DNA from 3 places in the Rhizobium azibense genome. Region 2 is predicted to be linked to each of the others. Evidence: predicted binding sites of a transcription regulator. Region 2 holds the regulator's gene; each other region holds the start of a gene.

Region 1 (10,697 bases), 160 kb from region 2:
GGCTGGAGTTGAAGTAGATCCATCTCCCGTCAGACGAATAATCCGGCCCGTCGTTTCGACCCTCGCCATGCGTCAGCCGTTTTTCGGGGCCACCATCGACGGAGATCGTATAAATGTCGAAGAGGTCGTCGCGAATGCCGCAATAGGCGAGCTCCCTGCCGTTCGGTGACCAACCGTGCCAATAGGAGGGCAGATTTTCGGTGATCAGCCGCGGCGTCCCGCCAGCCGCCGGCAGAATATAGATCGCCGACTTGCCGAATTCGGTCTTGTCGGAAATGACGATTTGCGTCCCGTCCGGCGAAATGCCGTGATCGTTATTACACTGCGTTGCAAAATCCGTATCGACCTGTTGGAGGCCGCCGGTACCGTCCGGCCGCAGCCGGTAAAGCAACCCGTCGCCATTCAACAGCACATAGCCGCCATCGGGCGAAAAATTCGGCGCCTCGATCAGCTTTTCCGTCTGGACGACAATCCGGCTTTCGCCGGTGCGAATATTGTAGATCTCGACCGAACTGCGCATGCATACTCCCGGATCTTGGGTTACCGGTCGCGGAACCGGTTGGTAATCGGGTAGCGGCGATCGCGCCCAAAGTTCTTCTTGGTTATCTTGACGCCCGGAGCCGATTGGCGGCGTTTGTATTCGGCGAGATAGAGCAAATGCTCGACGCGGTGGACGGTCGCCACATCATGCCCGCGCGCGAGGATCTCCTCGACCGCCATCTCCTTCTCGACGAGGCATTCGAGGATGTCGTCCAGAACCGGATAAGGCGGCAGCGAATCCTGGTCCGTCTGGTCCGGGCGAAGTTCGGCGGACGGCGCCTTGTCGATGATGTTCTGCGGGATCACCTTGCCGGACGGCCCCAGCGCGTCCGGCGGCACATGACTGTTGCGCCAGCGCGACAGCGCATAGACCTGCATCTTGTAGAGGTCCTTGATCGGATTGAACCCGCCGTTCATATCGCCGTAGAGCGTCGCATATCCAACCGACATTTCCGATTTGTTGCCGGTCGTGACAACCATCGAGCCGAACTTGTTGGAGATTGCCATCAGGATCGTGCCGCGCGCACGGCTTTGCAGGTTCTCCTCGGTAATGCCGCTATCGGTTCCTTCGAACAGCCGTGAGAGCGCCGAAGTGAAGCCGTTCACCGGGTCCTCGATCGGCACGATGTCGTAACGACAGCCGAGCGCCTTGGCGCAATCGGCGGCATCCTTCAGCGAATCGGTTGACGTGTAGCGATACGGCAGCATCACCGTTCGAACGCGCTCCTCGCCCAGAGCATCGACGGCGATCGCCGCGCAGAGCGCCGAGTCGATACCGCCGGAGAGACCAAGGACGACATTCTTGAATCCATTCTTGTTCACATAATCACGGAAACCGACCAGGCAGGCGCGATAGTCGGCCTCGTCGGGCTCGGGAATCCGAGACATGGGGCCTTCGCTGCAGCGCCAACCATGTTCGCCGCGCTTCCAGGTCGTCACCGCCAGCGCCGTTTCGAACTGGCTCATCTGAAAGGCCAGCGTCCTGTCGCCATTGAAGGCGAAACTCCCACCGTCGAAGACGAGTTCGTCCTGGCCGCCGAGTTGATTGGCAAAGACGAGCGGTAGGCCGGTTTCGATCACCTGCTTGAGCGCCACCTGATGGCGCACGTCGACCTTGCCGCGATAATAGGGCGAACCGTTCGGCACGAGCAGGATTTCGGCGCCACTTTCGGCAAGTGTCTCGCAGACGTCGAGATCGTTCCAGATCTCTTCGCAGATCGGCACGCCGATCCGCACACCGCGGAAATTCACCGGCCCCGGCATCGACCCTTCGGAAAAGACGCGCTTCTCGTCGAACTCGCCGTAGTTCGGGAGGTCGATCTTGTCACGCAGCACCAGGATCTGGCCGCCGTCGAGAACTGCAACCGAGTTGTGCCGCCCGGTCTTTCCCTGCCGCGGAAAGCCGACGATGACGCCGGGGCCGCCGTCTGCGGTATCGGCCGCGAGGTCCTCGACCGCCTTCAGGCAGGCCCTTAGGAAGGCCGGTTTCAGCACGAGGTCTTCCGGCGGATAACCGGAAATGAAAAGCTCCGTCAGAAGCAGCAGATCCGCGCCCTGGCGGGCCGCATCGGTGCGTGCCTCACGAGCTTTGGCGAGGTTTCCGGCGACATCGCCGACTGTCGGGTTCAACTGGGCAACGGCAATCCGGAGCGTATTCAAAGGAGCGTTTTCCTGTGTCATGTCATCCATTTAGCGCGGGTCGCCCGCCTCTTCAATTGCCCGTTCCATGAAAAGACGCCGGGTATGGCGGGCGAAAAACTCAAACCCTTGGGAAAAGCCGGCGCCCCGCAAGGTTCATCTAGCGTTCATGACGGACATGTGACACTTCGGTGAAAATTTTATGACATCGGAGCATACCGTTGATTGCGTTGATAATGAAGTCTCTACCCTCGAGCAAAGCAGCACTGCTTTCCGCCGGTTTCGGGTCGAGTTTAAAGTCTCCGGCAGCGCGCGCGGCAATCGGCATCCTGTTTTCGTTTTCCCTCGCTTTCCTCAGCGTCGTCGCTGTCGAATGGATTGCGCGCGGCACCTTGACCGATGTGGGCGAGTTCCTGACATCGACGGTCAGGCCCGGCATGACGACCGTCGCCATGCTGGCGATCGTGATGTTGACCCTCGATGCCGTATTTGGCCGGCGCCACCAGTCGGCATTTGTATTGATCCCGCTTTTTCTGGTTCCTGCCTTTGTCTCCAATCAGAAGCAGCACTTTCTCTCCGACCCCTTCTATCCGTCCGACATACTCTTTACTCGTCAGATCATGGAGCTGCTGCCGGTCATGGTGCGAGACAGGCCGTTGACCGCCGCAACGCTTCTCGTCGGCATCGTGCTTTTCGCCTCAGGCATCGTTTTCGCATGGCGTTATGCATGGCAGAACTTTCCCAAGCTCTCGCGCCAGGCACGCCTGCGCCACCTCTGCCTTGGGCTGCCGGTGATAGCGGCCTTCGCCTCGCTCATGGACTATTCGCAATATTCCTACGTTCGCGACCGCCTGCAGGTCGTACCGATGATGTGGGACCAGAAGGAAAACTACCGCAGCAACGGTTTCATACTGGCCTTCCTCTTCAACATCCCGATGGCCGACGTCGCAGCGCCCGCCGGTCTCAACGCCGATGCGCTCGACGCGATTCCCTCGCGCAACTACGGCTATCTGACGGGCCCGAAAGAAAAGCCGGACATCATTATGCTGATGAGCGAGTCCTTTTGGGATCCGACGAGGTTGAAAAATCTCTCGTTCAGCGCCGATCCGATGCCGAACGTCCGCGCCGCGCAGTCCGGATACGTCTTCTCGCCGGAATTCGGCGGCATGACCGCCAATGTCGAATTTGAGGCACTGACCGGATTTTCGAACGCCTTCCTGCCTTACGGCAGCATTCCTTACCAGCAATATGTCCGCAGCGACGTGCCCTCGCTTGCCACCTTCTTCCGCGGCGAAGGCTATATCGCCCGCGCCTTGCACCCCTTCAGTGGCTGGTTCTGGAACCGCAACCAGGTCTACAAGGATTTCGGTTTCGAGGAGTTCCGGACCGAAGAAACGATGCCGCCGATGGAAAAGCGCGGCATCTTCGCCTCCGACGATTCCCTGACGAAGGAGATCATGCGCGAGGGCGACGGCCTCGATAAGCCATTCTTCTTCTTCGCCGTCACCTTGCAGGGACATGGTCCCTACGAGCCGTATCGCTATGCACGCAACACGATTGGCATCCGCGGCAACATTCCAGAGGCCGATCGTGCGACGCTTGCGACCTATGCGCAGGGCGTGAAGGAAGCTGACGACAGTCTCAAGATGCTGATGAATTGGGCCTCGAAGCGCGAGCGCGAAACGATCATCGTGCTCTGGGGCGATCACCTGCCGCCGCTCGGCAACGTCTATATGAGCGCCGGCTACATGGCGGACCAGGTGGCCACCCGCAGGGCGCCGCTCGACGTAATGAAGCGCGAGCATGAAACGCCGCTGGTCATCTGGTCGAACAAGAAAGGGGTGAAGCAGAACGTCGGCACGATCAGCCCGTCGCTGATCTCCTACAACCTCCTCAAGTTCGCCGGTTTCGAGCATCCCTTCTACACCGGCTTCCTCGGCCGCGTGCAGAAGAAATACGACATCATCGACCGTTACCAACTGGCGGCGCGCAACAAGAATGTGACGCCGGACTGGTTGCGCGACCGGAAAAAACTCGACCCCCTTGTGCGTGATTACGGCTACCTGCAGCACGACATCATGTTCGGCAAAGCGCGGACGCTGGAGCGCTTTTTCCCAAAGCACGACCTGCTCGCCGAGGGCCACCTGAGCCATTGAGTGCAGTCGGCGGCTCCGTTGCACATGTAACTCGAAGATCGCATGACGATCCCAATCTCGACGAGACGCTGAAACAGCGGCTGCGGATTCGCACCGCACGCATGGCCACTCCCGGAAGACGAAGCCCGTCACCCCGCCGCTGACGTCGATTTCAACATCACCGGCTTCGGCAAATTTGGCCTTGATGTTGTCAATTCCTGGAGGAGTCGGTGATAGTGGCAAGGCGCAAGCTGAGCGCACATTCGCTGACTAAGCAGATCTTCCGCGCGGGTGCCAGATATCGGAGCCAGTCATGAATAATATCTCGAACTTCGTTCACCTGCATTTCGACAGGCCGACTGAGCAACTCGGCGACATCGAAAAGCGCGTCCTCAGGAGGACGCACGAACGCAAGATCATCTCGACCGACGTCAATGAAGCCTTTTCCGCCGAGGCGACCTTCGGAGCGCGCGTCGCTGACGGTATCGCAAGGGTGGGCGGCTCCTGGTCCTTCATTATCGCCTTCCTCGCTTTCCTGGCGATCTGGGCGGTAATAAACACCATTGTCCTTGCAACGCGCGCCTTCGACCCTTACCCCTTCGTCTTCCTGAACCTGATCCTCTCCATGCTGGCCGCTCTCCAGGCGCCGATCATCATGATGTCGCAGAACCGGCAGGCCGAGCGCGACCGCTTCGAAGCAGCCAAGGATTATGAAGTAAATCTCAAGGCCGAGCTCGAGGTCATGTCACTGCACCAGAAAATCGACATGCACGTCGTGACTGAACTCGCCGCACTGCGTGAAGAGGTCGGGCGCCTGAACACTTTGCTGGCCGGAAAAGGGGCTTAAACACCTTTTGCGTATTTCAGCGCGCCTTCGTCAATCTCATAGAAGTCGCCCTTGTCGGCACAGTAGATATGATAGCCGAAGGAAAGCCCGCTCGGCAGGTCGAAGGCACCGGCCATCACGGAAACTTCTGGCGATCCCTTCCGCTGCCAAAAGAGCGCCGAACCGCAGTTTTCGCAGAAGCCGCGCTCAGCCGTCTCGCTCGACCGGTACCAGCGGATCGAGCTATTGCCCTCGATCGTCAGGCTCTCTAGGGAGACGTCGCAAGACGCGTAGTAGAGCCCAGTCTGCCGTCGGCACTGTGAGCAATGACATGCGACAACCGGTCCAGGCTTGCGCCGGCTTAAAAACCTCACCGCCCCGCATCCACAGCCACCCGTATATTCCTTCGTCATTCGCAGCTCCTTTTTCGATGGAATGCGAAATTGGCCGCTTGCCTGGAGCTGCGTCAAATCCAATTCCTTGAAGCACAGCGTCAAGAATTTTGATGCCGGACTTCCTAAAAGCCCTGACCAGCAATCCGTGCATGTTCAAGAGAGAATAAACGGTGTTAGAGGTCAGGGACTTGCCTGATGAGATCTCGCATTCTTGCGTTGAGCGTGATGACGATTTTGCCCTTGACGGCGCTCATGGCGACCTTCGCGGGTTTGCTGTTTTTTCTAGTGCGTGACCAGGTCGGTGGTCGGTCCTAAAGACCTGACCGAAGTCTTTTGCGAACTGCCTGATCTGTTTGGCGTTCACCCGTGCCACCGGCAACTGCGTCGCCAGCAGTGCATCGGCCTCATAGCCGCCGGTCGGCTCCAGGACGAGCCGCTCGCCCCCTCAAAAGGGGCAAGATCCCGGCAGCGGTGTTGGCAAAACTCGCCGACTGCTCCTCTGGCAAAAGGCAGACGTCAAAGGATGTTTTTGATATGTCGATGCCGACAAACCGGATAGGTATAGGTCTTGAAGGGCTTATCCCTCTTATGCGCGAGCGTGAAACCCTCTCAACGGTTCGACCTAGCCTTCAAGTAGCAAAAGATTCTTTTCTTACGAACGAAAGTTCGGGTCCGGAAAGACAAGCCGCTTTGCGCACCGCCATTGCGGTTTTCAATCACCACAATGACAAACGCGGCCAGACCGTCATAGCACTGTCCCGCCTTGCAGTGTATAAGGCCCGGCGCTGAGCCGGGCTCTCGATTTCGTTCATTCGTGCAGATCAGCCGTTGACGGCCATCCGCTTCTCGTCGCGGCCGCCCTTCATGCGCTCGGCGAGCAGGAAGGCCAGTTCGAGCGCCTGGTCGGCATTGAGGCGCGGGTCGCAATGCGTGTGGTAGCGGTCCTGCAGATCGTCCGCAGAAACGGCGCGGGCGCCACCCGTGCATTCCGTCACGTCCTTGCCGGTCATCTCGATATGAATGCCGCCCGGATGCGTGCCTTCTGCGCGGTGGATCTGGAAGAAGCTTTCGACTTCCGACAGGATGCGCTCGAACGGACGCGTCTTGTAATTGTTGAGCGTGATCGTATTGCCGTGCATCGGGTCGCAGGACCAGACGACCTTGCGGCCTTCGCGCTCGACCGAACGGATGAGGCGCGGAAGGTGGTCGGCAACCTTTTCGTGGCCGAAACGGCAGATCAGCGTCAGGCGGCCGGCTTCGTTTGCCGGGTTCAGGATGTCGATCAGGTTCAAGAGGTCGTCCGCCTGCAGCGACGGGCCGCATTTAAGCCCGATTGGATTCTTGATGCCTCGGCAGTATTCGACATGCGCATGGTCGGCCTGGCGCGTGCGATCGCCAATCCAGATCATGTGGCCGGAAGTCGCGTACCAGTCGCCGGAGGTGGAATCGACGCGCGTCAGCGCTTCTTCGTAGCCGAGCAGCAGCGCCTCGTGGCTGGTGAAGAAATCCGTCTCGCGCAGGCTCGGGTGGTTCTCGGACGTGATGCCGATCGCCTTCATGAAGTCCATCGTTTCGCTGATGCGGTCGGCAAGCTTGCGGTAGCGCTCGCCCTGCGGGCTGTCCTTGACGAAGCCGAGCATCCACTGGTGGACGTTCTCGAGGTTGGCATAGCCGCCCATCGCGAAGGCGCGCAAGAGGTTCAGCGTCGCGGCCGACTGGCGGTAAGCCATGGCCTGACGTTCCGGGTTCGGAATACGCGCTTCCTCGGTGAATTCGATGCCGTTGACAATATCGCCGCGGTAGCTCGGCAGCGAGACGCCGTTCTGCGTTTCGATGCCCGAAGAGCGCGGCTTGGCGAACTGGCCGGCAATGCGGCCGACCTTGACCACAGGCAGCTGTGCGCCGAACGTCAGCACGACGGCCATCTGCAGGAAGGCGCGGAAGAAGTCGCGGATAGTGTCGGCACCGTGCTCGGCGAAGCTCTCGGCGCAGTCCCCGCCCTGCAGCAGGAAACCGTTACCTTCGGAGACATTGGCGAGATGTTTCTTGAGACGGCGCGCTTCACCCGCAAATACGAGCGGCGGATAGGTGGCGAGCTGGGCTTCCGTTGCCGCCAAAGCGGCCTGGTCGGGATAGTCCGGGACCTGCTGGATCGGCTTTTGCCTCCAACTGCTCGGGGTCCAAGTCTCTGCCATTTTAGTCACCTTTGTCTCGCCGGGATCGCTGCCCGGCGCCTGTCGTCCACAATAACGGCGGCTTATAAACCTTTAGCATCCGCTTGCCTAGCGCCGTTCGACATCGTTCTGAACGGAAGCCAATGCTGCCACGCTTACAAGATAAGCCCCTGATGCGCCTTCAATCCCGCCCTCCGATTTACGTTACATATACTATAAATTTTTGGGGGTAATTCAGCAATTTGTGTCAAACACGAATCTGAAACTGCACGCCATGAAGAGCGCGCTTCGTCTTCGCCGATGATCGGCCCGATCCTGGGGGAATGATATGAAGAAGCTGGCGCGCCGCCTTGTGGGCGATCGTTCGGGAAACTTTGGAATAATGACAGCATTGCTTGCCGTGCCGGTCCTTGGCGCGGCGGGCATGGCAGTCGATTTTGCCCACGCACTCAGTCTCAGGACCCAGCTCTATGCGGCCGCGGACGCAGCGGCTGTGGGTGCCATTTCCGAGAAATCGCCGGCGGTCGCAAAAGCCATGACCATGCAGGGTGATGGGACCATCACAGTAGGCTCTGAAGACGCACAAACGATGTTCATGGGCCAGATGGCCGGCGAAACGAGCAAATTACCGATCAACCTTGAGATCAACGTTACGAAGACCGGCAGCGTCATCGCATCACGCGTGGCCTTCAGTGCTGCGATGCCGACCACCTTCATGCAGCTTCTGGGCCGCGAGACAGTCACGATCGGCGGCACGGCGACAGCGCAATACCAGACGCCGTCCTACATGGACTTCTACATGCTGCTCGATAACACTCCTTCGATGGGCGTCGCCGCGACGCCCGATGATATCGAGCGAATGAAACATGCCACCCGATTTGGCAACGCTAAGGGCAAGGACGCTAAGTGCGCGTTTGCCTGCCATATCGTTTCCGAGAAAGGTGTCGAAGACAAAACCAGCTACTACAATGTCGCACTGAACAACAACATTCCAATCCGGATCGATGTGGTTGCGCAGGCGACAAAGGCACTTATGGAAACGGCAGAACAAACCCAGACGGTTAAGGGGCAGTTCCGCATGGCCGCTTACACCTTTGGCAAGACAGCTCAGGATGCGCAGCTTTTCAAGGTCGCAGAACTGGACGAGAATCTGTCGACAGTCGGCGAAGCGACCAAAAACATCAAGCTTATGAGCATCCCCTTTCAGAATTACAACCAAGATCAGCAGACCAGCTTCGACGATGCGCTGACCAAAATCGAAAAAGAGATCAAAGAAATTCCCGGCCAAGGCACAAGCAGCGCGGACCGCCAGAAGATCGTCTTCTTCGTCTCAGATGGCGTGGGTGACCACGCCAAGCCCACCGGCTGCACCAGCCCGAAAGGCCGAGTCAACAGCACTCGCTGCATCGAACCTATCGATACGAAGTTCTGCGAATATCTGAAGAATAAGAATATCAAGATAGCCGTTCTTTATACGACCTATCTGCCCCTGGAGGATAACGGCTTCTGGAAGGACTGGGTCAAACCGTTCGACGGCATCATCGCCACCCGGATGCAAGAATGTGCGAGCCCTGGCTACTTTTTCCAGGTGTCCCTGACGCAAGGCATTACCGAGGCTATGGACACCCTCTTCCACAAGATCGTCAGCACGCCGCGTCTCACCGGGTAATGCGCGGCACCACCCAACGCGAACCTCAAACCCGCTCACCACGGCGAATTCGATAGCTCGGCACATACATCGTCACGAGCTCTTCCGCCGCCGTGGGGTGCAGTGCCATCGTTCGGTCGAAATCCTCCTTGGTGCATCCGGCCTTCAGCGTAATCCCGAGAATCTGCGCCATCTCGCCAGCGTCGTGCCCGAGGATATGGGCGCCGACGACTTTGCGGCTTTCTGTATCGACGATCAGCTTCATCAGCATCTTTTCGGACCGGCCAGAAAGCGTCGCCTTGAGCGGCCGGAACTGCGCCCGGTAGACCTCGAGCTCCCTGTAGCGTTTCGCCGCCTCCTCTTCCGAAAGGCCGACCGTGCCGATCTCGGGCTGGGAGAAGACAGCTGTCGCGATCGTTTCGTGATCCGGCTTCGTCGGATTGTTCTTGTATTCCGTCTCGATGAAGCACATCGCCTCGTGGATCGCGACTGGCGTGAGTTGCACCCTGTCGGTGACATCGCCGAGCGCGTAGATGTTGTCGGCGCTCGTGCGCGAATATTCGTCGACGACGATCGCGCCGCGCTCGTTCGTTTTCACACCTGCCGCCTCAAGCCCAAGGCCTTCGGTATTCGGATCGCGTCCAAGCGCAAGCAGCACGGCGCCGGCATTCAGCGTGCCATTATTCAAGGTCTCGACAGCAAGCCCTTGTTCGCTCTTCGACACCATTTCCAAGGTGTCACGGCACAGGATGCGGATTCCCTTGGCAACCATGGCTTCATGCAGGCCGCGGCGCAGATCCTGGTCGAAGCGCGAGAGGATTTCCGCCCCGCGGTAGACGAGCGTCGTCTCGACGCCCAGTCCATGGAAGATATTGGCAAATTCCACGGCAATATATCCGCCCCCCGCAATCACGATCGCCTTCGGCAGATCTTCGAGATGGAATGCTTCATTGGAGGAAATGCAAAGCTCGTGCCCTGGCAGGGCGGCATGCGGGTTCGGCCGGCCACCGGTGGCAATGACGATGGTCTTGGCGGTCACGGTCATGCCGGTCTTCACCAGCCGGATCGTATGCGCATCGACTAGCTCGGCGCGCGTTTCGAGGATTTCCGCATTCGCGCCGGAAAGCCCCTTCTTGTAGAGCCCCTCCAGCCGCGCGATTTCGGCGTCCTTGGCAGCGATCAGCTTCTTCCAGTCGAAATGGCTTTCCCCGACCGTCCAGCCGAAGCCGGCGGCATCCTCGAAATGCTCCCGATATTGCGATGCATAGACGAACAGCTTCTTGGGAACGCAGCCGCGGATGACGCAGGTGCCGCCGTAGCGGTATTCCTCCGCGATCGCGA
Region 2 (10,697 bases):
GACGCGCCTTTATCGAGGCCATGCATTGACGCCAGATGAGGTCACACCTTGCCTTGACCGCGACGATCAGATCGCCGCCTGCATCAGGTAGAGGGATCGTTCCGGAGGAAGCTGCGCAACCATTTTCATCATGATCTTGGGATCGACATGGTGAACGGATCGCACTTGGCCGTCCCGGTAGATGATCGTCAAGACGCGCGTCTCTTCGTCATAATCGAGTTGGGCGATCGTTTTCGTGTACACCAGGAACCGCATGCCGTTAAACCTCACTGGTCAATGGAACATCACCAAGGTGATGGTGCCGACCATGACCCAACCGGAAACGATAATGAGGGACATTCTCAACAACGCCGTCTTGATCGTCATGGAATACTCCAAATCGCTTCAACCAAACTAGCTGTACTTTGGGACGAGTGTAGGCCGATCGGACCGAGCCTCATCCCGGTTGGATTGTATGTCTGACGCCTTTGGGCAAGTATGGGAGCCGAAGGCGGACTGGAATCACCTCCAGCGCGACTAAACACACACCAATATAGGCGGTCGCGTGAAATCGACGTGACACACGTGTTGCGAGAACATCTATATCGCGCCTCACAATCTCTGCACACAGTGGCGGGATCGGGTCGGACCCCGATACCGGTCAGAAGTCGCGAAGTGCGTAGCCGGCGCCGCGCACCGTCCGGATCACCTTGTCGGCCTTGCCGAGACTGATGCCCTTCCGAAGGCGTCCGATGTGTACGTCGACAGCGCGTTCATCGACACTGGCATCGCTGCCCCACAGCGATGCCCTCAATTCCGATCGGGAGTGGACGCGACCGGGGGACTTCATCAGAAACTCGAGTAGCCTGAACTCGGTGGGTCCGAGCTTGACTTCCTTTTTCTGCCTGTGGACCCGGCGGGCGTTCTTATCGAGCGTCAGATCCCCGACTTTCAGCGTGCTCTCCAGTAACGCTGGATTGAGACGTCGCAGAAGGTTCCGCAATCGGATGAGGAGTTCGACGGGGGAAACTGCCTTTATGAGGCAGTCGTCGGCTCCGGCCGAAAGGACTGCCAACCGGTCCTGTTCGAGGGGCGAGTCCAGAAGCACCACGATCGGAAGGCGGGCGGTCGCTCCGGTTGTCCTGAACTGGCGGCATGTCGAGATCGCCATCGAGCCAGGAGCCGGCGCACCGAATATCACCGCATCAGGCAGCCGCAACGCCACAAGCTCGACGAGCGATGCATGGGGGGGAAGACAGTTCACCGAATATCCTTCTGTCTCCAGAGCGTTCTTCAGCGTGGTGAGCAGATCTTCGTCCTGCTCGACAACAAGTATCCGCACCGACATCCTCTCCGGCCTCCCTGCTACGCTTCCATCGAATATCCCGCGCCGCGGACCGTGCGGATGACGTCCTGCATGTTGGAGAAATTCAGTGCCTTGCGAAGGCGACCGACATGAACGTCGACGGTGCGCTCGTCGACATAAATGTCGTGGCCCCAGACACCATCCAGAAGCTGCGAACGCGAGAAGACGCGTCCGGGCGATGACATCAGGAACTCCAGGAGGCGGAATTCGGTCGGACCAAGGCGGACTTCGCGACTCTTGCGGTGGACGCGATGCGTTTCGCGGTCGAGTTCGATATCCCCGCATTTCAGCACCGTGGAGAGCACCTCAGGCTTGGCGCGGCGCAGCATCGCCTTTACGCGGGCAACCAGCTCTGGCGTGGAGAACGGCTTGACGACATAGTCGTCGGCCCCGGTGGAAAGGCCGCGCACGCGCTCGCTTTCCTCGCCGCGCGCCGTCAGCATGATGATCGGCAGACGCTCCGTTTCTGGGCGCATGCGCAGGCGGCGGCAAAGCTCGATACCAGAGACGCCGGGCAGCATCCAGTCGAGGATCAGGATATCCGGCGTGCGCTCCTGAAGCCTGATTTCGGCCTCGTCGCCGCGCAGGATGGTGTCCACCTCGAAACCTTCGGCCTCGAGGTTATAGCGAAGAAGCACGCTCAGTGCTTCTTCGTCTTCAACGACTGCAACTCTCGGGATCATGCGGTTCTGTCTCCTGAAGGCGGGTTCGCAACAGTCATTGCGTGACCGCGCCGACGGTGTTGGCAGTGTCGTCCTTCGGACGTTCGCCTTCCGGCTGTGCGCCGGTCGCCATGTAATAGATCGTTTCGGCAATGTTGGTTGCGTGATCGCCGATGCGCTCGATGTTCTTGGCGCAGAAGAGAAGATGCGTGCAACTGGTGATGTTGCGCGGATCTTCCATCATGTAGGTCAGCAGCTCGCGGAACAGCGAGGTGTACATGGCGTCGATTTCCTCGTCTCGCTCGCGGATCGACTTCGCCTTGTCGGCTGAACGCGAGGCATAGACGTCGAGTACTTCCTTGAGCTGTACCAGCGCCAGTTCGGAAAGATGCTCGAGACCGCGGGCGAGCTTGCGCGGAACGCCGGTGCTCTGCACGGCAATGACACGCTTGGCAGTGTTCTTGCCGAGATCGCCGACGCGTTCGAGATCGGCCGCGATGCGGATCGAGCCCATGATCTCGCGAAGGTCGGAGGCCACCGGCTGGCGGCGGGCAATCGTGACGATCGCCTTGTCGCCAATCTCGCGCTCGGCGTGATCCATGATAACATCGTCGGAGATGACCTTCTGGGCCAAGCCAGCGTCACCGTTGACAAGCGCGCGGACGGCGTCCGACACCATCTGCTCGGCAAGCCCGCCCATTTCCGAGATGCGGCGGGACAAATACTTCAGATCCTCGTCATAGGCAGAAAAAATATGGGTCGATGCCATGGGGATTGTCCTTGAATAGCCTGAACGCCGCAGATCAGCCGAAGCGGCCCATGATGTAGTCCTGGGTGCGCGGGTCGTCCGGATTGGTGAACATCTTGTCGGTGTCGTTCTCCTCGACGAGATTGCCGAGGTGGAACATGGCGGTGCGCTGCGAAACGCGGGCCGCCTGCTGCATCGAATGCGTCACGATGACAATGCTGTAGTTCTCGCGAAGCTCGTGGATCAGTTCCTCGACCTTGGCGGTCGCAATAGGATCAAGCGCCGAGCATGGTTCGTCCATCAGGATGACTTCCGGGCTGACGGCGACGGCTCGTGCGATGCACAAGCGCTGCTGCTGGCCTCCCGACAGACCGGTGCCGGATTCCTGCAGGCGGTCTTTGACTTCGTTCCAGAGACCGGCCTTGTGGAGGCTGCTTTCGACGATCTGATCCAGGTCAGCCTTCGACCTGGCAATACCGTGGATGCGCGGTCCGTAAGAAACGTTCTCGTAGATAGACTTCGGGAACGGGTTCGGTTTCTGGAAGACCATGCCGACGCGAGCGCGCAGTTCCACAACGTCAATGTCCGGATCGTAGATATCCGCGTCGTCCAGCTTGATTTCGCCCGTGACGCGGCAATTGTCGATCGTGTCGTTCATGCGGTTCAAGCAGCGCAGGAAGGTGGACTTGCCGCAGCCCGACGGGCCGATGAGTGCGGTAACGGTATTTTCGCGGACGTTCAGGTTCACGTCGAATAGCGCACGCTTCTCGCCGTAGTAAACCGACACCGTCTTGCCGACCATCTTGTAGGCGGTCGCGTTCATTTTCTGCTCCAGAGCCTTCTCAACTGCTGTTTCGGTCAACATGTTCATAATCCTTACTCCGTTACCAGCGGCGCTCAAAGCGCTGCCTGAGGAAGATGGCGATCGCGTTCATCAATATGAGGAACCCCAAAAGCACGAGAATTGCGGCGGAGGTTCTCGATACGAAGCCGCGTTCCGGGCTGTCCGCCCAGATGTAGATCTGGCTCGGAAGCGCCGTCGACGCCGCGAATATCCCGTCCGGAGGGCTCGTGATGAAGGCGTTCATGCCGATGAGCAGCAGCGGCGCGGTTTCTCCAAGAGCTCGCGCGAGCGAGATGATCGCTCCCGTCATGACGGTCGGCATGGCGAGCGACAGCACGTGGTGGAAGATCATCTCGTGTTTGGAGGCGCCGACCCCCAGGGCCGCCTCTCGGATCGAGGAAGGCACCGCCTTCAGCGACACGCGTGTAACAATAATGAGCGTCGGCAGCGTCATCAGCGAGAGGACGAGGCCGCCGACGAGCGGAGACGACCGCGGCAGGCCGAAACCGTTCAAGAACACGGCGAGCCCGAGGAGACCGAACACCACCGACGGGACCGCCGCAAGATTGTTGATGTTGATTTCGATGAGATCGGTGAAACGGTTCTTGGGAGCGAACTCTTCCAGGTAGATCGCCGCCGCAATGCCGATCGGGAAGCTGATGGCGAAGCAGACGAGCAGCGACCAGAACGATCCGGAAATCGCGCCAGCCAAGCCAGCCAGTTCCGGGAAGCGGCTGTCGGCATTGAGGAAAAGCGCCCAATTGAACGGACTGGAGATTACGCCCTTGGATACGAGCTGGTCGATCATGCCGATCTGCTCGTCGCTGATGCGCCGCTGGCTCTCTGGCGTATCCCGGCTGATCTCGCCTTTGACGAACTGGTCGGCCGGATCGGACATCGGGATGACGAAGCTGCTCGGTGCCTTGAGGCGTGCTGGATCCTTAATGACTGCATCGCGAACGAGGAACGGTGCCGAGGATGTGAAGAGGTCGAAGAAGGCCTTCTCCTGCCTGCGTGGCAGGTCCCCAATCTGGTTGCGCAGTGCCTCGCGCACGGCGCCGCGCCAGTCGGCCTTCATCATATCACTTGTATCGAGCTCAGCTTTGCTGAGGTCGATGTTTATGGTGGCCACCGTCTGGGTGAACGCCTTGTACCCGGTGAGCGTCAGAGAACCGATGAGGAAAGCGAGGAAGCCGAGCGCGAAAATGATTGCGATCATGCCATAAGCCTGGAGACGCCGCTCAGCGGCATAGCGTGCCTTCCGGCGTGCCTTCATGTCATCCGAATGCCAGTTCACACGCGTTCCGGCGACTGCGGTCGTGGACATCAATATTTCTCCCGGTACTTGCGCACGGTGCGCAGCGCGATGAGGTTCAGGCCGAGTGTGACGAGGAAGAGTACAAGGCCGAGTGCAAAAGCCGCCAGCGTCTTCGGGTTGTCGAACTCGGAGTCGCCGATGAGAAGGGTGACGATCTGGACGGTCACGGTGGTGACCGCATCGAAGGGGTTGAGTGTGATCTTCGCGATTAGGCCGGCTGCCATGACGACGATCATCGTTTCGCCGACCGCACGGCTAAGGGCCAGAAGGACGCCGCCGATAATGCCAGGCAAAGCGGCCGGCAGCAGGACCTTGCGGATAGTCTCGCCCTTGGTTGCTCCCAGGGCCAGCGAGCCGTCGCGCATGGCACGCGGCACCGCCGCAAAGGCGTCGTCCGAAAGCGAGGAAATGAACGGAATAATCATCACGCCCATGACAAGGCCGGTGGCAAGCGCGCTGTTCGGCGACGAGGCTATCCCCACGGAAGCGCCCAGGGCCCTAATAGCAGGGGCGACCGTCAGCACGGCGAAGAAGCCGTAGACGACCGTCGGAACTCCCGCGAGAATTTCAAGAAGCGGCTTCACAACGGCACGGAACCGCGGATGCGCATACTCGGTCAGATAGATGGCGGAGAGTATCCCCGTCGGAACCGCAACCAGCATAGCGATCGCCGAGATGACGAACGTGCCGAACAGGACCGGAAGAACGCCGAACGCGCCTTGCCCGGCCACCTGGTCTGCGCGGATGGCGATCTGAGGCTCCCAACGCAGGCCGAAGAGAAATTCGGTGACCGGAACCCTTGCAAAGAAGTGGAGCGCTTCGAATACGAGCGAGCCGACGATGCCCACTGTGATGATGATGGCAACCAGGGAGGAGAACATCATGAAACCCGTGACCGCAGTCTCGACACTGTGGCGGGCGCGATACCTTGGGCTGATCACCTTCATCCCGAGAAATGCACCCACCGCGACGATGCAGAAGCCAATCGCCATCATCAGATAGGTGGAGTAGGTCTGGAGCGACCGAAGATGTTCGGCTGCAGCAGCCACTTCAGGCGTTGGCTGGCGGAAGAGGTTTCCGGCCGCAACCTGGCGGATTTCGCCGATGAGCAGCGATAGTGCAGCACTGTCCATGCCTTCGGAGCCAGGATATGAGGCGAGCACAAGCTGGTTCACGACGCTGGACTGGAAGGCAAGCCAGAGAAGAAGAAAGATGGAAGCGGGAACAGCGGTCCAGATCGCAGCGTTGAGACCGTGGTAAATCGGCCGGGAATGCGCCTTGATGCGGCTCGTTCCTGCCGTTGTCGATACGGCGAGGGCGCGCAAGCCTCCGAAGTAGGCCGCGACCACGGCTGCGGCAACCAATACGAGGAAGAGATAACCGAACATGTTGCCCCCATATAAGAAGAAGCCGCCCGCGGGCTGCGCAGGCGGCCGGTGAAGTTCGATATTACGAGCCGAGCTTCTTGGCTGCCATGACAGCCTTCTCGACTTCCGCACGCTTGGATTCGTCGAGAGGCGTCAGACCGCGTTCAGCAAGGTAGCCGTCCTCGCCCATCGAAGATTTGGAAGTATATTCTTCCAGGAACTCCTTCATGCCAGGGATGACGTCGCGGTGCGCATTCTTGACATAGATGAAGAGCGGTCGGGATACCGGATAAGAGCCGTCCTTGATGGTCTCGAAGCTTGCCTCGACGCCTTCGATCTTGATATCCTTGAGCTTGTCTTCGTTCTCATAGAGGAACGAATAGCCGAAGATGCCGACCGAGTTCGGATCGGATTCAAGACGCTGAACGATGAGATTGTCGTTTTCGCCGGCTTCGATGAACGGGCCGTCCTGACGCATGCGCGAGCAGGCTTCCGTGTATTTTTTCTCGTCGGCTTTCTTGAGGTCAGCCATGCCTGGGGTCTTCTCGCAGCCCGGATGCATAACCAGTTCGACGAATGCGTCACGGGTACCGGAGGTCGGCGGCGGTCCGAAGGCGACGATATCGACGTCCGGGAGGGACTTGTCGATGTCCGACCACTTCTTGTTCGGGTTGGCAGTCAGGCCGCCCTTACCGTCGGGAAGCTGCGCGGCGAGCGCCTGGAAGATCTGCCCCTTGGTCAGGTTCCAGTCGCCGGTATTGGACCTGGATACGGCGACAGACAGGCCGTCATAACCAATGAGAGCTTCGGTGATGTCGGTCACGCCGTTGCCGGCGCAGAGCTTGACTTCCGATTCCTTGATTGCGCGGGAAGCGCCCGTGATATCTGCGAAGTCTTCGCCGACGCCACCGCAGAAGGCCTTGAAGCCGCCGCCCGTGCCGGTGGACTCGACGACCGGAGCGGGCTTGCCAGTCTTGTTGGCAAACTCTTCAGCAACTGCTTGAGTGTAGGGAAACACGGTGGAGGAGCCGACGATCTTGATCTGATCGCGAGCCGATGCGACGCCTGCAGTTGCCAGCAAAATAGCGGCGACTGCGCAGCTTCCGAGATATTTGTTCATGGATACTCTCCCGTAGAATGTAACGATGACGCTTCGGCGTCGGCTCCCCTCTATAGGCACCACGTAACAGTTTTGTGACAGTTTTGTATCAATTCATCGTGCGGGAAGGAAGGCATCGGCAACGCGTGCCGGCTGCGCCAGCGAGGGCGGATTTCGAGCATCGAACCAAGATCAAATTAGACAAATAGAGTCAACGTCTTCTCGGCAGTTTCCATCTGATTTCAAATCTTAGCCGGACGGTTCCGGCCTCCAGCAGATAAGAGCTGGCCAACACATCCATTATCCGTCGTGCAGCCAGGAGAAAATCGGCAAACATTATAAAAGTGACATAAAACCGACATTCCACCGTTACGAACGCGGCATATGTCCCCTCAGACGCAATGACGAGGGACGCGCCAATGCTGGAAATAACGGATTTGACCCGGCGGTTCGGTGGCAAAACCGCGGTCGACCAGACGAACCTGAGAATACCGCAGGGCCAAATGGTGGGCATCATCGGCCGCTCGGGCGCCGGCAAATCCACACTTCTGCGCATGATCAACCGCCTGCAGGAGCCGACTTCCGGTTCCATCCAATTCTGCGGCGTCGAGGTCTCTGCTCTGCGTGGCCAAGCCCTGCGCAACTGGCAGCGCGATTGTGCGATGATCTTCCAGCAGTTCAATCTCGTCCCTCGCCTCGACGTTTTGACCAATGTCATGCTCGGCCGCCTCAATCACCGCCCGACCATGCTGAGCATCCTCAGCATCTTCAGCCGCGACGAGCGTATTCATGCGATTGCGGCTCTGGAGCGCCTCGGCATCGAACAGACGGCGCTACAAACGGCCAGTACGCTCTCCGGCGGCCAGCAGCAGCGCGTGGCCATCGCGCGTGCCCTGATGCAGAACCCGAAGATGGTCCTCGCCGACGAGCCGATCGCCTCGCTCGACCCGCTGAATGCCAAGATCGTCATGGATGCGCTGCGCGACATCAACGAGCGCGAGGGCATCACAGTCATCACCAACCTGCATACGCTCGATACGGCGCGCAATTACTGTGAACGCATCGTCGGCATGGCCGCCGGCCGCATCGTTTTCGACGGTAAGCCTTCCGAGCTGACAGCGGCTGCGGTCAAGGAAATCTACGGCACCGACAGGGATGGCGCCGGCATCGACGAAACAATGACCTCCACCTCGATCAACATGCCCGGGCCAGCCACCGCTCAAGCACCCGCCGCCCGGCAACCCGTCGCCCTGGCGGGTCTGTGAGAAAGGGCGGCGATCGATCGCCCGCGTCGACAAGCAAACTTCTTCGCAACAGCAAGACACCGGGAAACCGGTCAATCAGGAGAGAACCATGGTAAAGAAAGCACTCTTCGCCGCGACAGCGCTTCTAGCGCTTGCCGGCGCTGCCGCAGCCGAAAATCTCAAGGAATTCCGGGTTGGCATTCTGGGAGGCGAAAACGAAGCTGACCGGCTGCGCAATTTCCAATGCCTGTCTGAAAAGCTTCCTGCAGCAATCGGCGTCGAGAAGGTCTCCTTCTTCCCGGCAGCTGACTACGACGGCGTTGTCCAGGGCCTGCTCGGCGGCACGCTAGACTACGCAGAACTGGGCGCATCGGCCTATGCCAAGGTCTATCTCGCCAATCCCAAGGCCGTCGAGCCGATCCTGACGACCGTGCAGACCGACGGCGCAACCGGCTACTACTCGGTCATGGTCGCCCGCAAGGACAGCGGCATCAAGAAGCTCGAAGAAATGAAGGGCAAGAAGCTCGGCTTTGCCGATCCTGACTCGACTTCCGGCTACCTCGTTCCCCTCGTCACACTGCCTGAAGCCACTGGCGCTCCGGTCAAGGAATACTTCTCCTCCACCGGTTTTGGCGGCGGCCACGAAAATCTCGTCTTGGAAGTCGTAAAAGGCAACTTCGATGCGGGCACGACCTGGGCCTCGGGCGTGGGCGAGTTCAAGGATGGCTACAGCTCCGGTAACCTTCGCAAGATGGTCGACAAGGGCATCTTGAACATGGACGACCTCGTCGAGCTCTGGAAGTCGCCGCTCATCCCGAATGGCCCAGTCGTCGTGCGTTCCTCGCTGAACGAAGACATGAAGGCCAAATTCAAGGCGTTCATGATGGACCTGCCGAAGTCGGATCCGGCCTGCTTCTCGGCAATTCAGGGGGGCGATTTCAAGGGCTTTACCGAAGTCAACGTCGATTTCTACAAGCCGATCGTCGACGTCCGCAAGGCAGCCATTGGCGGCTGATGCCGTTTCCTCCCGCAAAGCCGCCGGTTCCCTCCGGCGGCTTTGCCATATCCCACGTTCGAAGGTTGACTATGAGCGACACCGCGCTGCGCCACTTCCCGAGTGAATCCGCAAACATGATCGAGCGGCACTGGCACGAACTTGCCTCCCGGCGCCGCGGCCAGACATTCCTTGCCTTGTTTCTCGTCGTCGTCTTCACAGCGGGTTCGGTGTGGTTCGCCAATGAGACCAACGCGGGCAAGTTTTGGGACCGCCTACCCTATCTGGCAGACTTCGTGGGGGACCTCGTGCCGCGTGACGCGTGGGAGCCGGCGCGCGCCCTGCTCGATCTCCCTTCCCCCTATTACGACGGCAGCCAGAAGTACGACTATCCCGAGGGCCGGTTCTACGTCACGCAGACCCTCTACGTTCCGGAATATGTCGAAAAGATCGTCGAGACGGTGAACATCGCCATCTTCTCCACGGGCGTCGGCTTCTGCCTGGGATTTGCACTGTGCTTCTTCGCTGCCAAAAACATGATGCCGAATGCCTATGTCCGTGGAGCGGTGCGCCGTTTCATGGAGATCCTGCGGGCGTTTCCCGAGGTCGTCATCGCGGGCTTTTGCCTGGCGATCCTCTCGCTCGGGCCGGTCCCGGCGATCATCGCACTATCCGTCCACACCACCGGAGCGCTCGGAAAGATGTTCTTCGAGGTGGTGGAGAACGCCGACATGCGCCCTGATGAAGGCCTGCGGGCCGTCGGCGCGACCTGGCTTGAACGGGTCTGGTTTGGAATGGTGCCGCAGGTCATGCCCAACTTCGTGAGCTATTTCCTCCTGAGGCTCGAGATCAACGTGCGGGCGTCCACCATCATCGGAGCGGTCGGCGGCGGCGGTATCGGCGAACTTCTCAGGCTTTCGATCGGACAGGGTCATCCGGCCAAGACTCTTGCGATCGTATTCCTCCTCTTCTGCACCATCATTGCCGTCGACCAGTTCTCCGCATGGCTGCGTAGAAAGCTGGTCGGCGAGCAGTCGTTCCGCACCGTCGCATGAGGTTGCATCGATGAACACGCT
Region 3 (10,697 bases), 170 kb from region 2:
TCAATGTCGGCGGCTGGTTCCAGAAGCAGTTCGCCAACCTCGTCGATGCCGAGCGTTCGCTGGTCCAGAAATCCGGCTATTTCGCCCGCTCCGCGCCTGCCAATGCCGACGACCTCCGCCTCATCCACAGCATGGTGGACCTGGCTGTCGAAAGCGCCCTCAACAAGGTCTCCGGCGTCACCGGCCATGACGAAGGACAGGATGGCAAATTGCGCACCATCGAGTTCCCGCGCATCAAGGGCGGCAAGGCCTTCGACCTTTCGACCAGATGGTTCGCCGAAGTGATGGATAGGATAGGACAAAAATACCAGGAAGCATGATTGACGCAGGGCTAATATGGTGTCTTTGCTTGTTTCCTAGGGATTAGGAGGAGATTCCATGTCGCTCGAAGCCTGGCTCGCATTCGCCGCCGCGTCCGCCATCATGCTTGCCATTCCAGGCCCGACAATCCTGCTCGTCGTGTCCTATGCGCTTGGCCATGGACGACGCACGGCGCTGGCGACGGTAAGCGGCGTGGCGCTCGGCGATTTCACGGCGATGACGGCCTCCCTCTTCGGCCTGGGTGCGGTTCTGGCCGCATCGGCAATGCTCTTCACGGTGCTGAAGTGGATCGGCGGCGCCTACCTCATCTGGCTAGGCATCAAGCTTTGGCGTGCGCCGCTCATCACCGAACCGGTCGCCGACAACGACAACCTGCCGGAAGAGAAGTCGCTGAAGATCTTCCTGCACGCCTATATCGTGACTGCGCTCAATCCGAAGAGCATCGTCTTCTTCGTCGCCTTCGTTCCGCAATTTCTCAACCCCGAGAAGCCTTTCTTCGAACAGATGGTCATCATGGAGCTGACCTTCCTTGTTCTCGCAACGATCAATGCCGCGACTTACGCACTTCTAGCAAATGCCGCACGCGGCCTCATCCGCAAGGCCAGCGTGCAGCGCGCCGTCAACCGCACCGGCGGGACGTTGTTGATCGCTGCGGGCGCCGTGACGGCCGGTTATCGCCGTATCGCCGCCTGACGATCTTCGCCGGTTGCGGCGCAACAGCGAATAGGCTAATGGCAAATCAGGGTGCAGGGTCTCGATAACTTTAAAATGCTGCCAGGGCGGCGCGATTCACGAAAGTGACAGAATGGTAGCGAACGGTTCTTCCGGCCTGAAACGCGGCCTTGTCGTGACGACAATGTTGTGCGGTATGGCCGGATGCTCGACGGTCGAGTATACGTCGCAGGCGGAATTGACCGCTGTGCAGAGCGTCGTGCCAACACCGAAGCCTGGCGAGGATGCGATGAAGATGGCCGCCGTGCCGGCCGCCGACGGCGCCAGCCATCTCGAAACCGCATTCGCAGCTTCCAATCCGCAGGCGACACCCGCTTTGACGGCCGCAACGGCAATGCCGGCGACGGCAACCTCGGCCAATCCTGCCATGCAACAGGCGATGACCGCGGGTGGCACACAAATCCCGCTGACGCCGGAAATGACCGCGATACAGTCGGTCGTGCCGACCCCGCGTCCAGGCACTCCGGCATCGCCTGCCGCACAGCTTGCCTTCGCAGCGACAGCGCCGCAGGCCGGGGCCCTGGCCGCCATCGCCTCCGTCGGCCCCACGCGGCGTTCGATGTTGGATTTCAGCTTCGATGAGTCCGGCCCCATGGACCCGCCAGCCGCCCCGCCGGTGTTCAGCGACAGCGACCTTGATACTGCGCCGACCGCAGAAAAGAGCTTTATCGGCAAGCTGATCAGCAAGTATTCGAAGCTTTACGAAGTCCCCGAGACACTGATCCACCGCGTCGTTCATCGCGAAAGCCGTTACAATCCAAAGGCTTACAATAAGCGTGGGTATTTCGGACTGATGCAGATCAAGTACAATACGGCCAAATCGATGGGCTATGACGGTGCGCCCGCCGGCCTTCTCGACGCCGAAACCAACATTAAATATGCCGCGAAGTATCTGCGCGGCGCATGGCTCGTTTCCAACAACAAGGAAGAAGATGCCGTAAGGCTTTATGCCCGCGGCTATTATTACGATGCCAAGCGCAAAGGCATGACGGACATTGCCCAGGGCAACTACTAAGATTTCGCCTTCACAGCCGCTCAACCGGCAGGCAGCGCGGCCAGCAGCTCTTTCAGCATGACCTGCGGCTTGTAGCCGAGGCGGCCCGGCGTCAAGCCCATGCGGACGAAGACCAGATCGGCGGACGGCACGATTGCCATACTTTGTCCGTCATGTCCTTCCAGCCAAAAGGTATCTTCCGGCAGCCCCGCTTCAGCGCTGGTATCTCCGCCGGGTGCTGCGAGCCATGCCTGGCCTTGCGTATATTTACCGCCCGACGATTGCGTCGGCGTTCGCATGGCCGTGACAAACCCCTCCGGCAACAGCCGCCGACCGTTCCAGACGCCGTCCTGAAGCAGGAATTGTCCGAAACGCGCCCAATCGCGCGCCGTCGCATAGAGATAGGAACTGCCTGCAAAGGTGCCACGGGCATCGACCTCCAGCACTGCGCTCGACATGCCGAGCGGTTTGAAAAGTGCCTCCCTCGGATAAGAGAAGGCCCTTTCCTGGTCGCCTAGCCCATTCATCCAGATTCGTGACAACAGGACCGCCGTGCCGCTCGAATAACGGAAGCGTTCGCCAGGCCTTGCTTCGAACGGCGCATTGGCGGGTAACGAAACCATATCGGGGTCGAGATAGAGCATGCGCGTCACATCCGTGACATCGCCGTATTCCTCGTTGAAAGCGAGACCACTTTCCATGCCCATCAGATCCCGCAGCCTGATCTGCGACCGTTCGTCATTCTTCCACTGCGGCAACAGGTGGTTCGTGTTGAAATCTACCTTTCCATCGAGCATGGCGCGTCCGACGAGCGCCGCATTGACCGTCTTGGTCATGGACCAGCCAAGCAGAGGCGTTCTTGCATCGAAGCCTTCGCCATAGCGCTCCGCCACGATCCGGTCGTTGTGAACGACGACCATCGCCCGCATTTGCGGACCGGCCAGCAGGTCGTTTGCCAGCAGCGACGCAAGCTCTCCATCGTCAGCTTCAGCGATGCTCTCGCCTTCCGGCCATAGTGCGGCGTTCTGCGGAACCACCCGCGGCGATGTCTCTGAAGGTACAGCCTCGGCAGCAGCCTTGAAATTGCCGTCAGGCACGCTCGTGCAGCCGAGCGCCCCGCGATAGAGCGCATATCCGGGCGCAAAGAGCCCCAGGATGCGCGCCGTTACATGGCCCTGATCGCGATCGACCGAAACTCGCACCAACCGCAGCAGCGGATTGCCCGGCGCCTGTACGTCGCCATAGAGCACCGATTGCGGGTCGCGTCCTGCCAGGAACACATTCGAGCAGACGATCTTCGCCGCATAACCGTCACCCACGCGCAACAGCTCAGGCGGGTTGACGCCAAGCCAGGTCCCGCCTGCGATGACGATGACAACAGATGCAGCGGCCAGTGCCTTCAAGATACGCAGAACAAATCGCATGTCATGCCTCCACGAACGGAGAAAGCAGGAAATCACTTCCCAAAAAAGAGCACAAGAACGCGAGTATCGTTTCGTGCCGGGCAATTCCGGTGGGAAGCGATACCGACAATCTGCGTCATCAAACTGTAGCAGGGACGCGCTACACGCCCTGAACACAAAAAGGGTGACAGAATCAAATGACGGAATTTGCACCGGATACCGGCTTCCGCAAGAACCGGAAACTCAAGGACGCTCTTCTCCGCCACAAGGCATTTTCCAAGGACGGCTTATCGGAACGGCTTTTCGGCCTGCTCTTTTCCGGCCTCGTCTATCCCCAGATCTGGGAGGATCCGGATCTCGACATGCAAGCGATGGAACTGCAGCCGCATCACCGCATCGTCACGATCGGCTCGGGCGGGTGCAACATGCTCGCCTATCTCTCCAAGGCGCCGGCCTCCATCGATGTGGTCGACCTCAACCCCCACCATGTCGCGCTGAACCGCCTGAAGCTTGCTGCCTTCAAGCATCTTCCGGGCCATACCGACCTCGTACGCTTCCTCGCCATGCCCAACGAGCGCTCGAACAGCCAGGCCTTCGACCACTTCCTGTCATCCAATCTCGATCGGACGACACGCGCCTATTGGAACGGCCGCAAGTTCGGCCGCCGCCGCGTCACCGTCTTCAACCGCAACTTCTACGAGACCGGCCTGCTCGGCCGCTTCATCGGCGCGGCCCATCTGCTTGCCCGCCTGCACGGCGTCGATCTCAAAGAGATGACAAAGACCCGCTCAATCCGCGAACAGCGCCAGTTCTTCGACGAACAGGTTGCGCCCCTCTTCGAAAAGCCGGTGGTGCGATGGATTACCGGGCGCAAGAGCTCGCTTTTCGGCCTTGGGATTCCGCCGCAGCAATATGACGAGCTTGCCAGTCTCACCGCCGATCAGTCGATCGCACCGGTGCTGAAGCATCGCCTCGAAAAGCTCGCCTGCCATTTTCCGATGAGCGAAAACTATTTCGCCTGGCAGGCTTTTGGTCGCCGTTATGCCACCGATGACGAAGGCCCGCTGCCGACCTATCTGAAGCGGCAGCACTACGAGGTCATCCGCGCCAATGTCGATCGTGTCAACGTCCATCACGCAAGCTTCACCGAGCTTCTCACCAAGGAACCCGCCGCCTCTCGCGACCGTTATATCCTGCTCGATGCACAGGACTGGATGACGGACCAGCAGATGAACGAGCTCTGGGCCGAGATTACCCGCACCGCCCGCCCCGGCGCCCGCGTCATCTTTCGCACCGCGGCCGAAAAAAGCGTCATCGAGGGCCGTCTTTCCGCGTCGATTCGCGACCGATGGCAATATTTCGAGGAGAAATCCAAAGATATGACCGCGCTCGACCGTTCTGCCATCTACGGCGGCTTCCACATCTACGGAAAGAACGCGTGACCGAGATCCGCTCCATCCTGGACGAGAAACATGCCAATCTCATGGACGGCATGTATCGCCACCAGCGCCATATCTATGATCTGACGCGCAAATACTACCTGCTCGGCCGCGACCGTACGATCCGCAATCTGGACGTTCCGGAAGGCGGTACGCTGCTCGAAGTCGGCTGCGGCACGGGCCGCAATCTGGTGCTCGCACACCGGCTGTTCCCCGCCGCCAGGCTCTACGGCCTCGACATTTCGCAGGAAATGCTGATTTCAGCGCGCAAAACATTCGCCACGAAGCTTGCGGTTGCCGATTTTCGCGTAGCCGACGCGACCGCCTTCACTCCGCGGGAATTTGGTGTCGGCGGCTTCGACCGGATCCTCATTTCTTATGCTCTGTCGATGATTCCCGATTGGGAACGCGCCGTGGCTGCCGCAATCGCCGCATTGAACCCTGGCGGACAACTGCATATCGTCGATTTCGGCCAGCAGGAGGGCCTGCCGGGCTGGTTCAAGGCAGTGCTGAAGTCATGGCTTGCAAAATTTCACGTGATGCCTCGCGCCGATCTGCGCGAGGTGCTGGAAGCCCAAGCCCATGAAAACAACGCGAGATTGTCGTTCGAGACGATCGGCGGCGGCTACGCCTGGCGGGCGGCAATCATCGCCCGACCTTCACAATTGACTTGAAACTAACCGAATTTTTACGTTGATATGTTCAAAGAGGGGGATTCCTCTACTGAAACTCGTCTTTCGAAGGTCAAGCTGTGGGGCAAGTCGATCATTCGGTCCACGACGGGACATTTATGCGCCGGATTTTGTTTGTTGTATTGCCATTGGCCATCATGTTGGCCGGCTGTACTTCATCGGGATACGATTATCTTGAAACCGCATCCATAAAACCGAAGACCCGATTCAAGGATACCGACCCCCAGGATTTCGGGGAGAAGCATCCGCATCGGAACGAGGTTCACGGCATCGACATCTCCAAGTGGCAGGGCGACATCGATTGGCAGACGGTGAAGACCTCCGGCGTCGCCTTTGCCTTCATCAAGGCGACCGAGGGCAAGGACAGGTTCGACCCGCGCTTCAATGAATACTGGCAGCGCGCCCGCGCCGTCGGCATCCCGCATGCGCCCTATCATTTCTATTATTTCTGCTCGTCGGCCGATGAGCAGGCCGACTGGTTCATCCGCAACGTCCCGCGGGACTCGATGCGCCTGCCCCCGGTCCTGGACGTCGAATGGAACGGCGAATCGAAGACCTGCCGCTTTCGGCCGGACCCGGCGACCGTCCGCGCTCAGATGCAGCGCTTCATGGACCGCCTCGAAGCCTATTACGGCAAGCGGCCGATCATCTATACATCGGTCGATTTCCACCGCGACAATCTGCAGGGTTATTTCCAGGACTATCACTTCTGGGTCCGCTCGGTGGCCAAGCACCCGGAAGTCACCTATGCCGACCGCCGCTGGGCCTTCTGGCAGTACACGTCGACCGGCGTGATCCCCGGCATTAAAGGCCCCGCCGACATCAATGTGTTCGCGGGCTCCTCAAAGAACTGGACCAACTGGGTGGCTTCCGTTTCTAAGGACAAGAATTCTTAGTAACGTCCGCCGATCTTTCTTGCTTCCGTCACATTCATCTGTGAAAGCAACGGACATATTTCGGATATAAGGACGATCTCATGCACCGCTCGCTCGCAAGCCGCTCTGCACTTGCTCTCTTGTTTGCAATCACCGCGGCAACCACGGCGCTGGCTCAGCAGCAGGCAATGGCGCCGGCGGCTTCCCCTCCACCAGCCGCAACGCCTCAGGCTCCTCCCGTGGCTTGCGCCGGCGACCTTGCCGAATTTCTGGCGGGCGTAAAGGCCGATGCGATCGCCGCCGGCGCTTCGGCCGAAGCTGCCGACAAGGCGCTCGCCGGTGCGCAGATCGATCCGAAGGTTCTTAGCCGGGACCGCGCGCAGGGCGTTTTCAAGCAGACCTTCCTTGAGTTTTCCCAGCGTACCGTCAGTCAGGCCCGTCTCGATATCGGCCGCCAGAAGCTGAAACAGTTCGCAGACGTCTTCGCCAGGGCCGAGCAGGACTATGGCGTCGCCCCGGGCGTCATCACCGCCTTCTGGGCAATGGAAACGGACTTCGGCGCGGTTCAGGGCGATTTCAATACGCGCAACGCGCTCGTCACGCTGGCGCATGACTGCCGCCGCCCCGAACTCTTCCGCCCGCAATTGATCGCGCTCATCGAAATGGTCCAGCACGGCGACCTTGACCCGGCGACCAATACCGGCGCATGGGCGGGCGAAATCGGCCAGGTGCAGATGCTTCCGCGCGACATCGTCGCATACGGCATGGATGGCGACGGCGATGGCCATGTGCGGCTGAAGGAGAGCGGCGCGGACGCAATCCTGACGGCTGCTAAGTTCATCCAGCATCTCGGCTTCAAGCGCGGCCAGCCCTGGCTGCAGGAAGTCACCTTGCCAGAAAATCTTCCCTGGGAAAAATCGGGTCTCGGCGGCACCATGACGGCGGGCGAGTGGTTCGCGCTCGGTGTCCAACCGCGTGACGGCAACACCAGCTTCGGCAATCTGGAGGGTGACCTCGTTCTTCCGCAAGGCCGTCACGGACCGGCCTTTATCGCCTATCCGAACTTCAAGATCTATCTCGAGTGGAACAAGTCATTCATCTACACGACCTCGGCCGCATATTTCGCCACCCGCTTTGGCGGTGCGCAGCCTTATCTCAAGGGGACACCGGAACAGGGCCTTGCGAATGACCAGATGAAGCAGTTGCAGACCAAGCTGCAGTCTAAGGGCCACGATGTCGGCCAGATAGACGGCATCCTGGGTTCCGGCACGCGTGTCGCGATTCAGAGGGAGCAGCAGCGTCTCGGAATGCCGGCCGATGGCTGGGCGACGCCCGGCCTGCTCGGCGCGCTCTGACCAGTTGATTTTCGTAAAGACCGCGCAATTCGATCGCGCCCCGGAACATGACGGGGCGCGGTTTCGATTTCCCGCGTTATATCAAATGGTTCCGGTCATGCCTTTATGTCGCCGTCACCGTTAACGGGCAATCGCCCAATTTAACGCACGGTTAAAATGTGTGAACAAATTTTCGTTCCAATTTAGCACTTCGTTTCAATCGCTTAGCTGATCAGAACTCGGCTCATCCGCAGTTCGCCGCTGCGCTGCAGCATAGAAACCGCTTTCCACGCGACACAATTCAGACATATTATATGCCGGTTAACGCGAGGAGGCAGACATGGGTATCACACGATCCTTGAATGTCCTGTTGGTCAGTGCAGCGTTCGCGTTCGTCTTGTCCATGCTCTTTATTTGAGCGGTCGGCGAACCCTATGACTGGAATACCTAGCTCCTGACAAGCTAACAGTTCAGCCAATTAAAAAGCGCATGTCACCGCCAGACATGCGCTTTTTTATTGGATGCCGATTGCCGGTGCCCTCAGGCAGCCGCGCCCGCTGCCCTCTTTGCGCCCTCTCGCCTGAGGCCGAGATTGGTGAGGACGGCTGAAACCAACGGCGAGCGGTTCATCGTATAGAGATGAAACTCGTTTAACCCGCGGCGAACGAGATCCTCGATCTGCTCGACGGCGACATCAACGGCAACCTTGGCCCGCTCCTCCACCTTGTCGTCGAGACCGGCAAAGCGCTCATCGAGAAAGGCCGGGATCACCGTGCCGCATGCGCTGGCAAATCGTTTCAGCTGCGTCAGGTTCTGGATCGGCATGATGCCGGGCACGATCGGAATTTTGACGCCAGAGCGCCGCACCTTCTCCAGGTAGCGCTCGAAGTTGTCGTTATCGAAGAAGAATTGCGTCAATGCGCGGTCCGCGCCGTTGTCGGCCTTTCGCTTCAGCATGTCGATATCGGCCGCCACGTCCAGGCTCTCCGGATGCTTCTCCGGATAGGCGGACACCGAAATCTCGAAATCGCCGATTTCGCGAAGGCCGGCCACCAGTTCGGCCGCATTGGCGTAGCCGCCCGGATGAGGCTCGTAAGGCACCCCTGCCCCGCCCGGCGCATCGCCGCGCAGCGCCACGAAGTGCTTCACGCCGGCCTTGCGGAAATGGTCGATCACCTGGTGCGTCTCTTCCTTCGTGGCGCCCACGCAGGTGAGATGCGACGCCGTCGCAAGCGGCGTCTCGTTGAGGAACCGCGTCACGGCCGTCAGCGTCGGCGCCTTTGTGGTGCCCCCGGCGCCATAGGTCACCGAGACGAAATCCGGATCCCAGTCCTGCAGCTCGGCCACCGTCTTCCAGAGCTGGCCTTCCATCTCCTCCGACTTCGGCGGGAAAAATTCGAAGGAAATGCCGATATTGCGGCGGTCTCCGGTGTTCAAAGCCATATCATACCTCCCCGGCCAATACTGTTTCGGCGCCTTCGGATGCAATGAGGCGCCTGGGATCGCGCGCAAGCCAGATCGTGACTGTAAGCCCCTTCTCGCCCGGCTGACCCGGATGTAGATCGACGGCCTGCTCCACGTCGAGCCCCGTCCTGCGCAGCCAGTCGGTCATCGACTGATGCGAGAAACCAAGGCGGACGTGCGCGTGCTCGTCGCGAAGATATTCAAGCCCATGCGGCGCAAGATCGATGACCATGAGACGCCCACCAGGTGCCAGCATCCTCGCCGCCTCGGCAATCGCGATTTCCGGCTGATCGAAGAAGTGCAGCACCTGATGAATGGTGACGAGATCGAAATCCTGCCCCTCGAACGGCAGGTTCAGGATGTCGGCATGCCGCACCGATGCCTTGGTGATGCCTGCCCTGTCGAGATTGGCGCGGGCGACACTCAGCATGTCGCGGCTGGCATCGACGCCGATCGCCCGGCGATAGAGGCCGCAAAGCAGCTCGAGCATGCGGCCGGTCCCCGTGCCGAGATCAAGCAGCGAATGGACCGGCTGGTCACCGAGGAGCTTGATGACCGCGGCATCCACCTCTTCGTCGGCGGCATGCAGGCGCCGAAGCTCGTCCCATTCAGCGGCATTGCGACTGAAATAGGCCTGCGCCCGCTCTGCCCTCTGACGCTTCACGGCTAAAAGCCGCTCGCCATCGCGCAAGAACACCGGATCGTTCTGGGAAGCGTGTGTCAGCAGAAGGCGCACCAGCGCCGCCGCCTTGCCATCCTGCCTCAGCCGGAAATAGGCCCAGGCGCCTTCCTGATAGCGATCGATGAGGTCGGCCTCACCGAGCAGCTTCAGATGCCGGGAGATGCGCGGCTGCGACTGTCCGAGGATTTCCGTAAGATCGGTCACCGTCAGGTCGCCGGCGGCAAGAAGCGCCAGAAGCCGCAGACGCGTCGGCTCACCGGCCGCCTTCAAGACGTCCACCAGCCCATCCAATCCAAGCTTCACAGCTTCAGCCATATTCCGACCCAATCAACATATAAAGATATCTTTATGTGATTTGAGGAGACATGGCAAGCCGGAATCCTCTCTGTTCACGAAATTCACTGGTCTGAAAGCGACCGACAAAAACACAAAACCCCGGCGATTACCGGGGCTTCTGATCTAATGGCTCGTCGCTGACGTTCAGCGCGTCAGGCGCTTGTAGGTCACCCGCTTCGGATTGACCGAATCCGCGCCGAGGCGACGCATCTTGTCCTGCTCGTAGTCTTCGAAGTTGCCTTCGAACCATTCGACATGGCTGTCGCCCTCGAAGGCGAGGATATGCGTTGCAAGCCGGTCGAGGAACATGCGGTCGTGGCTGATGATAACAGCGCAGCCCGCGAAGTTTTCGAGCGCGTCCTCAAGCGCCGCCAGCGTTTCCGTATCGAGATCGTTGGTCGGTTCGTCGAGCAGGATGACGTTGC

Evidence for each region. Region 2 encodes PhoB, which activates phosphate uptake and scavenging genes when phosphate is short. Its sites were predicted from a motif close to TGTCATNNANCTGTCAT; they were not measured.
Region 1: the regulator PhoB is predicted to act here: its motif matches at 2,370-2,386, upstream of EV130_RS15620 (LTA synthase family protein).
Region 3: the regulator PhoB is predicted to act here: its motif matches at 3,585-3,601, upstream of EV130_RS13975 (BtaA family protein).

The regions. Positions count from the first base shown of each region.
Region 1 covers NZ_SMBJ01000005.1:478,604-489,300, reverse strand. Annotated here, with positions in the region: gene EV130_RS15630 (TolB family protein) at 1-520, opposite strand, end outside; gene EV130_RS15625 (NAD+ synthase) at 541-2,220, opposite strand; gene EV130_RS15620 (LTA synthase family protein) at 2,415-4,334, shown strand; gene EV130_RS15615 (DUF1003 domain-containing protein) at 4,627-5,160, shown strand; gene EV130_RS15610 (GFA family protein) at 5,157-5,552, opposite strand; partial or broken gene EV130_RS34235 (IS110 family transposase) at 5,839-6,097, opposite strand; gene EV130_RS15605 (class II 3-deoxy-7-phosphoheptulonate synthase) at 6,356-7,729, opposite strand; gene EV130_RS15600 (TadE/TadG family type IV pilus assembly protein) at 8,037-9,377, shown strand; gene gor (glutathione-disulfide reductase) at 9,403-10,697, opposite strand, start outside.
Region 2 covers NZ_SMBJ01000005.1:323,267-333,963, reverse strand. Annotated here, with positions in the region: gene EV130_RS14865 (hypothetical protein) at 1-29, shown strand, start outside; gene EV130_RS14860 (KTSC domain-containing protein) at 67-255, opposite strand; gene EV130_RS14855 (winged helix-turn-helix domain-containing protein) at 641-1,327, opposite strand; gene phoB (phosphate regulon transcriptional regulator PhoB) at 1,345-2,028, opposite strand; gene phoU (phosphate signaling complex protein PhoU) at 2,063-2,776, opposite strand; gene pstB (phosphate ABC transporter ATP-binding protein PstB) at 2,811-3,626, opposite strand; gene pstA (phosphate ABC transporter permease PstA) at 3,640-4,926, opposite strand; gene pstC (phosphate ABC transporter permease subunit PstC) at 4,926-6,305, opposite strand; gene EV130_RS14825 (PstS family phosphate ABC transporter substrate-binding protein) at 6,367-7,404, opposite strand; gene phnC (phosphonate ABC transporter ATP-binding protein) at 7,803-8,648, shown strand; gene phnD (phosphonate ABC transporter substrate-binding protein) at 8,737-9,642, shown strand; gene phnE (phosphonate ABC transporter, permease protein PhnE) at 9,714-10,676, shown strand; gene phnE (phosphonate ABC transporter, permease protein PhnE) at 10,687-10,697, shown strand, end outside.
Region 3 covers NZ_SMBJ01000005.1:154,207-164,903, reverse strand. Annotated here, with positions in the region: gene EV130_RS13995 (pyrophosphate--fructose-6-phosphate 1-phosphotransferase) at 1-320, shown strand, start outside; gene EV130_RS13990 (LysE family translocator) at 379-1,014, shown strand; gene EV130_RS13985 (lytic transglycosylase domain-containing protein) at 1,127-2,068, shown strand; gene EV130_RS13980 (serine hydrolase domain-containing protein) at 2,089-3,471, opposite strand; gene EV130_RS13975 (BtaA family protein) at 3,648-4,892, shown strand; gene EV130_RS13970 (class I SAM-dependent methyltransferase) at 4,934-5,563, shown strand; gene EV130_RS13965 (glycoside hydrolase family 25 protein) at 5,680-6,477, shown strand; gene EV130_RS13960 (lytic murein transglycosylase) at 6,558-7,811, shown strand; gene metF (methylenetetrahydrofolate reductase [NAD(P)H]) at 8,331-9,233, opposite strand; gene EV130_RS13950 (ArsR/SmtB family transcription factor) at 9,235-10,251, opposite strand; gene ettA (energy-dependent translational throttle protein EttA) at 10,417-10,697, opposite strand, start outside.